One region of the Lederbergia ruris genome, then DNA from elsewhere that is predicted to be linked to it. Evidence: riboswitches for the same ligand, from Rfam matches in the RefSeq annotation. Region 1 holds a riboswitch; each other region holds the start of a gene.

Region 1 (3,280 bases):
TTTCATTCTTATTACTCGTGGTGAAGAAAAAGCAGGTATTATGGAAGGAACAATTGCTCATCCTTTATACAGGTGGACAAGCTTTATTTTATTCCATTCACCACAATTTATTATCCGCTCCAATGCTAACTTATTTGTTCATGGCAATATTCTTAGTCATCGCTTTGCGAAAATGGGAGGTTTTAGAATGACGAAGAAAATATTTGGTTTTACTCTTTTAGCGATTTTAGCAGGAGTTTTAGTCATTAATATTGTCCAAGAAACACAAGCGAAGAAAGAGGTGGAAGAAAATCAAGAACAAATCCTCCAGAAAAGGCTGGAGGCCGCAACTGAAACGACGGTGGATGGCATGGGGGAAGGATTATCTACAGGTGATATTCCTCCAGATTTTGAATTAGAGACCATATCTGGTGAAAAAATCAGATTGTCTGATCTCAATGGCAAAAAGGTGTTATTGAATTTTTGGGCAACCTGGTGTCCCCCATGTAAAGCGGAAATGCCCCATATGGAAAAGTTTTATAAAGAAAAGGCTGAAAAATATGATATAGAGATTCTTGCGGTCAATCTTACTTCAGCTGAGCGGGTTCGGAATAAAAGAGACAAAGTGGAAGAATTTGTCGATGATTATAAGCTGACTTTCCCTGTGTTGTTAGATGAAGATGGAATGGCAGGAGATCAATACCAGGTTATCGGCATTCCAACTACTTATTTTATCAATTCGAATGGCTTACTTGAAAAAAGAATTGTCGGTCCCATGGACGAGGAAATGATGGAAAAGCTCGTAAAAGGTTTGAAATAGACAGTAAACAACAAATAATGGATATTTTTTAAAAATAGGGTTGACTTTTTTGAGAATAATAGACTATACTTGATTTTAATCACAACAATGAATAGTAATACTCTTATCAAGAGCGGCGGAGGGATAGGCCCTGCGATGCCCGGCAACCTACAGAGAACTTTTCTGAAAAGGTGCTAATTCCTACAGACGGATAAGTCTGAGAGATAAGGAGCGGAAATAAAATACACCCCCCTTCTTATCGGAAGGGGGTTTTTTTAACTAGTGTTAGCGATGAGAGTGTATACCATTGAGGAGGACGAGAGGATATGACACAAGAACAATATAAACCAGAAACTTTATTACTGCACGGAGGACAAGAGCCGGATGAAACAGGAGCACGAGCTGTTCCCGTACATAGAACAACTTCTTATGTATTCAAAGATTCAGATTATGCACAAAAGGTCTTTGGATTAGAAGTACCGGGCAATATCTATACGCGGATTACCAATCCAACGGTTGATGTATTTGAAAAAAGAGTCGCTCTACTTGAAGGAGGAACGGCCGCGGTTGGGTTATCCTCTGGAATGGCAGCCATCGCTTTCTCGATTTTGAATATTACGCGTGCGGGTGACGAAATTGTTGCGGCAACAGATCTTTATGGAGGCACATATAATCTTTTTGCTGTGACACTACCAAAATATGGTATTAACGTGAAGTTCGTAGATCCGAAAGATCCTGAGAATTTCCGCAAAGCGATCACGCCTAAAACGAAAGCACTTTTTGGCGAGATTATCGGCAATCCAAGCCTGCATATTCTGGATGTGGAAGCTGTTGCCAACATTGCTCATGAAAATGAGATTCCACTTATTGTCGATAGCACTTTTGCAACACCGTATCTTTGCAAGCCGATTGATTGGGGGGCAGATATTGTCATCCATTCGGCAACAAAGTGGATTGGCGGCCATGGCACTGTAATTGGTGGAGTTGTCGTAGATGCAGGAAAGTTTGATTGGAATAATGAGAAATTCCCAGACTTTGTCGAACCTGATGAGACATACCATGGGCTGCGTTTTGGTATAGATGTACCAAATGCGGCTTTCGCTACCAAATTGCGTGTTCAATTATTACGTGATTTTGGCCCATGCTTAAGCCCAGACAACGCCTTTCAATTATTGCAAGGTCTTGAAACACTACATTTAAGAATTGATAAACACATAGAAAATGCCAAAGCCGTAGCAGAATTTTTAGAGAATCATGATGCGATTGAATGGGTATCCTATCCCGGTTTGAACAATCACCCATCCTATGAATTAGCTCAAAAATATCTTCCAAAAGGGGCCGGCTCGATCATCGTATTCGGCATCAAAGGTGGAAGAGAAGCAGGAAGACAAACCATTGATCATGTGAAATTATTTTCCCATGTTGCGAATGTCGGAGATGCAAAATCATTAATCATCCATCCAGCTTCCACCACTCACCAACAATTGAGTGCGGAAGAATTAAAACTAGTTGGAGCATCTGAAGAACTTATTCGACTCTCTATAGGGCTTGAAGCTGTGGAAGATATTATTGCTGATCTAAATCAAGCGATCGAAAAAGCCGTAGAAAAAGTGTCTGTCAAGTAAGGACAAAGAAGCTAGGAGGCTGGGCGCCATGCGTTTCAGTCTCCTTTTTTAAATGACATCCATGAATGAGGAGGAGAAGAAGGTGCGAATCATTAAAGCGGCACTATTAGGGCTTGGCACTGTTGGTGCGGGGGTTTATGAGGTTATACGTCACCACCAGGAACAATTGCAGGAGCTTGTCGGGGCAGAAGTGCAGGTAGTAGCTGTGCTGATCCAAGATGAAAACAAAGAGCGTGAAGTAGCAAATGACGTTCTCGTGACAAACGATATTAAGGAAATTTTAGCGATCCCGGGTCTTGAGGTCATCTTTGAATCGATTGTTGGTGCTGAGCCGGCTAATCGTCATGTAGATGAAGCGATCGAGCGCGGATGTCATATTATAACAGCGAATAAAGAAATGTTCGCGAAGCATGGGGATGTTTTGCTGGAAAAGGCACGGGAAAATGATGTGCAAATTGGCTTTGAAGCGACCGTTGCAGCCGGTGTCCCTGTGATCCGTACTATTCAGCAACAATTACAGCTTAATAAAATTGAGCGAGTGCAAGCATTGCTAAATGGAACCTCTAATTTTATTTTAACGGAAATGAGACAGAAGCAACTTCCTTTTGCAGAAGTTTTAAAAACGGCCCAATCTCTTGGTTTTGCAGAGGCTGACCCAACGAATGATGTCGAGGGAATTGATGCTTTTTATAAAATTATGATTTTAAGTCAGCTGATCTATGGGGAGCAACCAGAATGGGCAACGGTTGACCTGAAAGGAATCGCAAGTGTTCCAGAAGATGAGATCTACCATTCTGAAGGCCGTTATAAACATATGGCAGAATTGAAAAAAGTGGGAAATCATGTCCAGGCATCTGTTCAACCAGTTGTAATAGAT
Region 2 (3,280 bases), on a different contig from region 1:
CACTCTATTTTGAATGAAGTGATATCCTTCTTGATATAGAGATAAACTATTATCTAGACTTTTATCTTGGGGTACTTCGTTGTTCATGGCCATGAATAGATCCTCTCCTTTTCTTAATCAAACAATTGTTTAAACATATATCCCTTTTACATTTGACAATTATCGGGGAATTTAAACATATACAAGAGATAGAAAAAAGGAGAAGACGATAAAAGCTATAATTCATTGGCATCACAACAGAATGATTAGGCATATATGTAGGACAAAAAGGAAAGATGCAACCAGGTATTTTCCCTTGTTCATCTATCCTTTTTTGTTTCATTATTTCTTCTTTTAGGTGCTATAAGTTGATTAGTCTTTTTTAGACAACTTTACAAAGTCAACAAACTTGTCCACAACGACATCTAAAAAGCCAAGAGTCGGCTCGTCCGCTAACCGCCCTGATTGATCATCGAATTTTTGCGCCGCAAAATTAATGAGGATCTCATTTCCGCTTGGTGGAAGTAATTGGGCTTGAAGACCTGAAAGGATCTCACGTAAGTGAAGCTGTGCCCGAAGTGTTCCAGCCATGCCAATACTAACGCCAGCAGCCATGACGGGTTTACCAATGAAAACCTTATCGACCCTAGAAGCCCAATCGATTGCATTCTTTAGCACTCCAGGGATCGACCAGTTGTATTCTGGAGTGATGATGATCACCCCATCTGCATTCGCAATGGACTGCTTGAATTTTTTCACAGTTTCTGGTGGGTTGTTCTCTTCGTCTTGTTCATAATGTGGCAAAGAACGAATATCCGCAATGTCAATATTCATTTTTGCACTGTAACGTTCTTGCATGGTTTTCGCTAGTTGCATGTTATAAGAATCTTTGCGAAGACTTCCTACAATGATAACAATGTTCATAAAGTTATTTCCTCCTTAAATGTTGTTCATCACTTTGGTGATCAGTTTCTGCAGATCGTCAATCTCCTCTTTCGTCATACCCTTCGTTAAAGTTTCACGCATGTTTCGTTGTATAGGTATAACTGAATGAGCAAGCCGTTTCCCCTCATCTGTTAAATGTATTTTAAAACTGCGTTTATCATTGGGGTCAGCGACTTTTTTTATATATCCCTTTCCCTCCAAGCTCGCAATCATACGTGCGATGCCGGCTTTGTCCTTATTAAGTTGTGAGACAAGCTCATTAGATGAAACGCCATCTTGATTCCAGAGAATCATCATAATGAGATTTTGCTCTGGAGCAAGGTTGAAGGGCTCCAAATGTTTCCTCACATAACTTGTTATCGCCAAATCCGCATTATGGATTAAAATTCCAATATGATCATTCAAGTTCAATAGAGTGAGAACCTCCTTCAACTTGTTGACTAGACAACGTTGACATATCAACTATATTCGTAATGAATATATTTGTCAAATTCCCTCCTTTCCCTCCTTTCCCTCCCCATGCATCTAAAATAGTTTTTTAACAAATGCATGAGTGTTACTAATGCTGCTAATCCCCAGTATCATCACAAATAAATTGTTCGTTGTATCGTAAATAATAGGTTAGAAGATACCAAAATTTAACACTACTGACTATGAACGACTGAAACTATTGACTTACATAGTTGTTTGGTGTAATTTAATATTAATCAACTTCATACATTATAATATTTCTTATCTAGAGAGGTGGAGGGACTGGCCCTACGAAGCCTCGGCAGCGGACTCAGAGAAGTACTGTGCCAATTCCAGTAGTATAAGCACTTGAAGATAAGAAGAGGATTCTACCTATATGCTTTAAAACCTCTTCTACCTTTAAAGAAGAGGTTTTTTCACGTTAGAAGGTATAAAGCTTAATTTAATGCGGATGGATTTTAGGATAATCTTTTCTTTTATTAACAACAGTTGAAGCTTATCTCTAAAGCTTTCATCTGTTGTTCTTTATTTATTCAAGAGGGGGACAACCAATGTACACCATGGATTTAACAGGAAAAGTAGCCATTGTTACAGGTGGGGCAAATGGCATCGGAAAGGCCATTGTCGATGCATTTTTGGATTGCGGTGCAAAAGTGGCAGTGGCTGACATGTCCGTAACAGAAAAAGACGCAAACGATGATATATATTATGTTCAAACCAATGTATCTAAAAGCGATCAGGTAGAAGATATGATCAAAAAAGTAATCACTCACTTCGGAAGATTGGATATTTTAGTCAATAACGCAGGTATTTCCACCATGGATTATATGGTTGATATAAAAGAGGAAGATTGGGATCGGACGATGGACGTGAACGCAAAAGGCGTGTACTTATGTACGCAAGCAGCCGCCAAAGTTTTGCAAGCCCAGGGTAAGGGCGGGAAAATCATCAATATTTCTTCACAGGCTGGCAAAAATGGCTATCGGCTAATGGGAAGCTACGTAGCCTCCAAACATGCAGTACTAGGTATGACAAAAGTAGCTGCGATTGAACTGGCCAAAGATCAAATTAATGTAAATGCTGTATGTCCCGGAATCGTAGAAACGGATATGAAAAGAACTGAAAGAGTAATCGGTGGAGAACTTCGGGGGCTTGACGAGGAATTAATTCGGCTAGAAGATAACTCCCAAGTACCATTAGGAAGAACGGCATTACCAGCAGATATTGCCAATGTTGTGGTCTTTTTGGCCTCAAAATACTCTGATTATATGACTGGACAAGGTATAAACGTTACAGGTGGGATGACGATGAACTAATTCGGCAATATCAGTTTACTTAACAAGTGAAGATGAATAAAGGATGTTCAAAAAGTCCGATTTATCCTCCTTTTTGAACTCGCACTAATAGAATTCAGGAGGTCATTTTATGACAGATAAACAAAAACAAGGGAGTCTTCTTGCCTTACTGCCATTACTTATTTTTGTGTTACTTTTTATCGGTAATGGAATTATTTCTGGAGACTTTTCAAATATGCCATTAAATGTAGCGATTATTATTGCAGTCGCTGTCGCATTAGCTATGAACAGGAAGGAAACCTTATCCAATAAATTAGACATCTTTGCAAAAGGGGCAGGCCATCCTAACATCATGTTAATGGTTGTCATCTTTATATTAGCAGGTGCCTTTGCTGAAACAGCTAAAGGAATGGGGGCGGTTGATTCTACCGTTAACATGGGGCTATCCTTCATCCCTACTAATTTCTTGATGGTAGGATTATTTATTGTTGGTTGTTTTATTTCCATTTCAATGGGGACATCCATGGGGACAGTGGCTGCTTTGGCGCCAATTGGCATAGGGATTGCAGAACAAACTGGAATATCCATGG
Region 3 (3,280 bases), on a different contig from region 1:
TTCGACATCATGGGCTCCCCACCTGTAATACTTAGGGTTCGTAGATGAGGAATTTCATCGAGGCGTTTTAATAGCAATTCGATTGGCAAGGCATCCGGATCACGATCTTGCAATGTGTATCCAACTGCACAATGGGCACATCGCATATTACATAGCGTCGTCGTTGTGAATTCAATATTGGATAACACCATCTCTCCAAATTCATTCACATCCATATAAGCTTCCCAAGGATCATAGGCAGCTGTAATGGGTTGTAATTTTTCCTTTATATTCATTGGTTACATCCTTTCCATACACAAGCGACTATTCCCCATAGCCGCTTAAAAAGTTGATCATTCTCTTCACACTAATCTTTATTCATGGCGATCTAAAATTTATCCTCCTTCCCCATTTTAATGGGGCACTCTTTTTTGAAAAATACTTTGGACAACATGAGCGACACCTGTATGTCCCTGACCTTCGATTCTCTCAACCTCTCCAATATAAAAGTGTTGAATGAAATAATCTGGAAAATTCCCTAATAGTATGCCGGGGTTACAAAGATTATCGACTTCCTTAGGGCCACCTGTTTCATATTTGATCTGTTCTTTTGTGTACAATTCGCTCACATAAAAACCGCCGGGCTTTAATGCCTTCCGAATCCCCTCCATTGTTCTTTCAAAAATAGGTGGCGGAAAATGCCCAAATATATGTATAATCGCATCCCATTCTTCTTCTCCCCAAACGACATCAGCCAAATCATGCAATTCCGTCTTAACGACTACACCACGGTCTCTAGCCAATTTCTTCGTCTTTTCAATTCCAGATGGGGCAAAGTCCCACGCGGTTACATCATACCCTTTGGAAGCGAGAAATACCGAATTCCGTCCCTCTCCCTCGGCAATACAAAGAATTTTCCCCTTAGGTAATTGCTGTTCCGCCTGTACTAAGAACAAATTAGGCTCTTTACCATAAAAATACTCATCCCCTAAAAAGCGTTCATGCCATTTTGAATTCATTTCATGGGCCTCCTTTTTTACGTGACTCTATTTTAACATATACGAAGACAAGGCTTTTTCGGAAATATAGGTAATTATTTTTCTTGCCTTTTTCGGAAATATGTACTAAACTATAAATCATTGAACCTTTCAAAAAATTAATATGTTTCTTTTCTTATCCAGAGAGACGGAGGGATTTGGCCCTTTGAAGTCTCAGCAACCGGCCTTTTTAGGCAATGGTGCTAACTCCAATAGGTTTTTTTAACCTAGAAGATAAGAAGTTCGTTTTCAATTATGGAGACCTTCTTACCTGGGAAGGTCTTTTATTTTTACTATTTTTAGAAAAGGATGAACACGATGCCAGTCAATGATATTGAAACAAAGCTAGCGCAACTAGGAAACCGAACAGATGAAAAAACGGGCGCAATCAATCTACCTATTTATTTATCGACTGCTTTTGAACATCAAGGACTCGGTCTTTCCACAGGATATGATTACTCAAGGACGAAAAATCCTACCCGCTCTGTATTAGAAGAAGGGATGGCTAATCTCGAATCTGGTGATGCCGGATTCGCTTGTAGTTCGGGGATGGCAGCCATTCAGCTAGTCCTTTCCCTATTCCGGTCAAACGACGAAATAATTGCATGTGCCGATTTATACGGTGGCACCTATCGCTTACTTAAACAATACGAGGAATCTTATCAAATTCGTACGGTTTATTCTGAGTTTAACAATATCAACGAAACGGAGAAATTAATCACACCGCAAACCAAAGCTTTGCTAATCGAGACACCAACAAATCCACTCATGCAAGAAATTGATATTGAACAATACGGGAAACTTGCTAAGAAACACCAACTATTACTAATCGTAGATAATACTTTCTTAACGCCATACTATCAACGTCCACTCGAATTAGGAGCTGATATTGTTGTCCATAGTGCGACCAAGTATATCGGAGGACATAATGATGTGGTGGCTGGGATTGTAGTAGCGAAAGGCGAAGAAATTTGCGAACGACTTGCTAACAATCATAATGCGGCAGGAGCGATATTATCGCCACTTGATTCTTGGTTACTCGTGAGAGGCTTAAAAACCCTTCATCTCAGAATGGAAAAACATACAGAAAATGCAAAAGAAATCGTCAAATACCTAGAAAGTGAGCCTTTTATTACAGATGTGCTTTACGCCGGAAAAGGTGGGATGATCTCTTTCCGAATTAAGGATAGCGAGTGGGTCGACCCATTTCTGCAAAATTTACAGCTCATTGCTTTTGCAGAAAGTCTAGGAGGGGTTGAAAGTTTCATTACTTATCCAACAACTCAAACCCATGCGGATATTCCCCGGGAAGAGCGAATTAAAAGGGGAGTATGTGAGCGATTATTACGCTTTTCTGTTGGTGTTGAAAAAGCGGACGATCTGATCGCTGATGTGAAACAGGCTTTTAAAGCAGCGAGTCAATCACTTATAAATAGATAATTTATATATAAAAATAAGGGGACAGCCTTCCTTCTCGCTGTCCTCTTTTTTGCACCTTTTCTCGCAAAAACGGGGACGGCAACCCCTCTCGCTGTACTCCTTTTTACACTTTCTTACAAAAACAGGGACGGCAACCATTCTCGCTGTCCCCTTTTTACACTTTCTCGCAAAAACGGGGACGGCCACCATTCTCGCTGTAACCCTTTTTACACTTTCTTACAAAAACGGGGACGGCAACCTTTCTCGCCGTACCCCTTTTTACACTTTCTCGCAAAAACAGGGACGGCCACCTTTCTCGCTGTACCCCTTTTTACACTTTCTTACAAAAACGGGGACGGCCACCTTTCTCGCTGTAACCCTTTTTACACTTTCTTACAAAAACAGGGACGGCAACCCCTCTCGCTGTACCCCTTTTTACACTTTCTTACAAAAACAGGGACGGCCACCTTTCTCGCTGTACCCCTTTTTACACTTTCTCACAAAAACGGGGACGGCCACCTTTCTCGCTGTCCTCCTTTTTACACTTTCTCGCAAAAACGGGGACGGCCACCTTTCTCGCTGTAACCCTTTTTACACTTTCCCGCAAAAACAGGGACGGCCACCTTTCTCGCCGTAACCCTTTTTACACTTTCTCGCAAAAACGAGGACGGCCACCTTTCTCGCTGTAACCCTTTTTACACTTTCCCGCAAAAACAGGGACGGCCACCTTTCTCGCTGTAACCCTTTTTACACTTTCCCGCAAAAACAGGGACGGCCACCTTTCTCGCCGTAACCCTTTTTACACTTTCTCGCAAAAACGGGGACGGCCACCTTTCTCGCTGTAT
Region 4 (3,280 bases), on a different contig from region 1:
GAAACATATGGCTCACGATGTTCATACGACACTTCTGATGATTTTAGAGGAGGAAGGTGGGATGACTTCTGAAGAAGCAAATGAATATCTCACCCAATTGCTAAGGGAAAAACGATATCAGCGAGATGTATATTAAAAATCTGAAGGGAGAGAGGATCACTTGACTAAGAAGCATTTCCCATCTACACAAGATGGACCACCTAGTGATGTGGAACGGATAAAAATCGAAAGTAATTATTTACGAGGATCACTTGCTGAAACGCTAAAAGATGAGATGAGTGCAGGAATTCCTGATGATGATAATCGTTTAATGAAATTTCATGGAAGTTACTTACAAGATGACCGAGATCTTCGAATTGAACGACAGAAACAAAAATTAGAGCCAGCTTATCAATTTATGGTTCGAGTTAGGGCTGCTGGAGGAGTCGTATCAGCCCAACAATGGCTTGTAATGGATGAATTAGCAAATAAATATGCCAATGGCAGTCTGAAACTAACGACAAGACAATCCTTTCAAATGCATGGGATCTTAAAGTGGAATATGAAAAAGGCTTTTAAAGAAATTAATGAAGCGTTATTAGAAACTCTTGCCGCTTGTGGAGATGTCAATCGAAATGTCATGTGTAGTCCAAATCCATATGCCTCAGAAGTTCATATGAAAGTATACGAATGGGCAAAAAAATTAAGTCAATATCTTTCACCGCAAACAAAGGCTTATCATGAAATATGGCTGGATAATGAAAAAGTCGTCGATACTTCAAAGGATTCTGATGAAGTTGAACCGATATATGGTCCTACGTATTTACCACGAAAGTTTAAAATTGGCATTGCTGTTCCGCCATCTAATGATGTTGACGTCTACTCGCAAGACCTTGGATTTATTGCTATTGTAGAGAACAAGCAACTTCAAGGTTTTAATGTGAGTGTTGGTGGAGGAATGGGCTCCACCCACGGGGATAAAGAAACTTATCCGCAAATAGGGAGAATAATTGGCTTCTGTAAGCCAGATCAAGTGATTGATGTAGCAGAAAAAATTGTCACCATTCAGCGAGATTACGGGAATCGATCTGTTCGGAAAAATGCACGGTTCAAATACACAATTGATAAACGAGGAATCCCTTGGCTTTTAGAGGAGCTGCATTCACGACTTGGCTGGGAGTTGCAACCAGCAAGATTCTTTCAGTTTGATCATAACCGGGATCGTTATGGCTGGGTAAAAGGACTGAATGACCAATGGCATTTTACTTTCTTTATCCAAAATGGAAGAATTAAAGACTGGGAACATTATAAACTAATGACAGGCTTAAGGGAAATAGCGAAAGTTCATCCAGGAGATTTTCGTTTGACTCCTAATCAAAACTTAATCATTGGAAATATACCAGAAACTTTAAAACCACAAATAGAAGCATTGATTCAACAATATGGTTTGACCGACGGCGAGCAATATACCGGTTTACGCAGAAACTCAATGGCTTGTGTTGCTTTTCCAACCTGCGGCCTTGCAATGGCCGAATCAGAACGTTATTTACCTTCCTTACTTGATAAAATTGATTTGATATTAGATGAGGCAGGTCTTCGCGAGGAAGAAATCGTCATTCGCATGTCCGGCTGCCCTAACGGTTGTTCGAGGCCAGCATTAGCGGAAATTGGCTTTGTAGGAAAAGCCCCCGGAAAATATAATGTTTATTTAGGCGGCGGTTTTACCGGAGATCGTTTAAATAAACTTTATCGTGAAAATATTGGAGAGAAAGAAATATTAAGCGAATTAGAGCCGATTATCCATCATTTTGCGAAAGAACGAAAAGAACAGGAACGATTTGGCGACTTCGTCATTCGTTCAGGATATGTAAAAGAGGTTCATTCAGGCTTGGATTTTCATGATTAATAAATAGCTAAATAAAAATTTTAAAAATAAATTAAATTCCCTCTTGTTTTTTAACCTAATTAAGCCTATAATATTAGTATAGTTAATTTTTAATCCTTAACGAATTGTGAAACAAAAAATTGAATAATGATTTCATTCTTATCAAGAGAGGTCGAGGGAATGGCCCGTAGACGCCTCAGCAACCACCATTTTTATGGAAAGGTGCTAAATCCAGCAAGTTGGAGACAACTTGAAAGATAAGAAGAATCCTTTTCATTAAAAGGGCCTTCTTCTTGTCGGAGTAGGCTCTTTTTGTATGGAGAATAGCCCAAGAAGATGTGGCTATGCGATAAAAGAGCCTCACTCCAAAAAATTTTAAATAATAGTTTGAGGAGGGTCGTTTATTGGGATTATTAGAACGTCTCAAAACGGATATTTTAATTGGGGATGGCGCCGCAGGGACTCTTTTATATTCGTATGGCATTGATCGTTGTTTTGATCAATTAAACCTTACACATCCTGATGAAGTATTGCGGATACATAATGCCTATGTTGAAGCTGGAGCTGATGTGATTCAAACGAATACATATGGCGCCAATTATTTGAAACTATCGAGATATGGATTGGAAGAGGAAGTGAGCAAAATTAACAGAGCTGCCGTCCGTCTTGCGAAAAAGGCAGCAGGGGAAGTGGCCTTTGTACTAGGAACAATTGGCGGCATTCATGGGGCAGGTCTTCACGCTAGTGTAACAGAGGAAATAAAACGCGGTTTTCGAGAACAGTTATATGCATTGCTACTCGAAGGAGTAGATGGACTTATTTTAGAGACGTATTATGATTTAGAAGAATTAACGACCGTCTTAAAAATGGCTCGTGATGAGACGAATTTACCGATCATAGCCAATGTCACGATGCATGAACCTGGCGTGCTTCAGAATGGTACACCACTTGAAGAAGCTTTAAAACAGCTCGATACTTTAGGGGCTGATGTCGTTGGCATCAATTGCCGTCTCGGTCCTTATCATATGGTGCGAGCCTTAGAGTCTGTTCCACTTTCGAAGACAGCTTTTTTAGCGGCCTATCCAAATGCAAGTTTGCCAGAATATGAAGATGGTAAATTTACGTACAAAACCGAGCCGAATTACTTCATAGAATTTGTTCGACGTTTCCGCGATCAGGGAGTGCGTTTAATCGGAGGCTGTTGTGGAACAACCCCAGAGCATATCCAAGCATTGGTAAAAGGACGCCAATATCTAGTACCGATTGAAGAGAAGCAGATCATCAAACAAAAGCCGATTTTTATTAGAGAGCGACATCTTGAAAAGGAGCCATCTCTTTTCGAGAAAATTCAGGTCGATCGCTCTATTATTGTAGAATTAGATACACCTAAACACCTGGATACAGATCCCTTTTTCA

Evidence for each region. Region 1 has a riboswitch for S-adenosylmethionine ahead of KI363_RS13495 (O-acetylhomoserine aminocarboxypropyltransferase/cysteine synthase family protein). Riboswitches for the same ligand answer to the same signal wherever they lie in the genome.
Region 2: linked by a shared signal. The riboswitch ahead of KI363_RS17235 (SDR family NAD(P)-dependent oxidoreductase) and the one ahead of KI363_RS13495 (O-acetylhomoserine aminocarboxypropyltransferase/cysteine synthase family protein) in region 1 are both predicted to bind S-adenosylmethionine.
Region 3: linked by a shared signal. The riboswitch ahead of KI363_RS16425 (methionine biosynthesis PLP-dependent protein) and the one ahead of KI363_RS13495 (O-acetylhomoserine aminocarboxypropyltransferase/cysteine synthase family protein) in region 1 are both predicted to bind S-adenosylmethionine.
Region 4: linked by a shared signal. The riboswitch ahead of KI363_RS04665 (bifunctional homocysteine S-methyltransferase/methylenetetrahydrofolate reductase) and the one ahead of KI363_RS13495 (O-acetylhomoserine aminocarboxypropyltransferase/cysteine synthase family protein) in region 1 are both predicted to bind S-adenosylmethionine.

What each region holds. Positions count from the first base shown of each region.
Region 1 is NZ_BORB01000023.1:57,146-60,425, forward strand. Features, by position in the region: gene KI363_RS13485 (LPXTG cell wall anchor domain-containing protein) at 1-191, shown strand, start outside; gene KI363_RS13490 (peroxiredoxin family protein) at 188-799, shown strand; SAM riboswitch class I at 900-1,009, shown strand; gene KI363_RS13495 (O-acetylhomoserine aminocarboxypropyltransferase/cysteine synthase family protein) at 1,105-2,403, shown strand; gene KI363_RS13500 (homoserine dehydrogenase) at 2,486-3,280, shown strand, end outside.
Region 2 is NZ_BORB01000037.1:23,744-27,023, reverse strand. Features, by position in the region: gene cypC (CYP152 family fatty-acid peroxygenase CypC) at 1-87, opposite strand, end outside; gene KI363_RS17245 (NADPH-dependent FMN reductase) at 352-903, opposite strand; gene KI363_RS17240 (MarR family winged helix-turn-helix transcriptional regulator) at 919-1,335, opposite strand; SAM riboswitch class I at 1,654-1,756, shown strand; gene KI363_RS17235 (SDR family NAD(P)-dependent oxidoreductase) at 1,947-2,711, shown strand; gene KI363_RS17230 (Na+/H+ antiporter NhaC family protein) at 2,821-3,280, shown strand, end outside.
Region 3 is NZ_BORB01000034.1:5,378-8,657, forward strand. Features, by position in the region: gene yfkAB (radical SAM/CxCxxxxC motif protein YfkAB) at 1-275, opposite strand, end outside; gene KI363_RS16420 (class I SAM-dependent methyltransferase) at 393-998, opposite strand; SAM riboswitch class I at 1,150-1,257, shown strand; gene KI363_RS16425 (methionine biosynthesis PLP-dependent protein) at 1,335-2,456, shown strand.
Region 4 is NZ_BORB01000005.1:132,166-135,445, forward strand. Features, by position in the region: gene KI363_RS04655 (assimilatory sulfite reductase (NADPH) flavoprotein subunit) at 1-136, shown strand, start outside; gene cysI (assimilatory sulfite reductase (NADPH) hemoprotein subunit) at 161-1,885, shown strand; SAM riboswitch class I at 2,021-2,128, shown strand; gene KI363_RS04665 (bifunctional homocysteine S-methyltransferase/methylenetetrahydrofolate reductase) at 2,269-3,280, shown strand, end outside.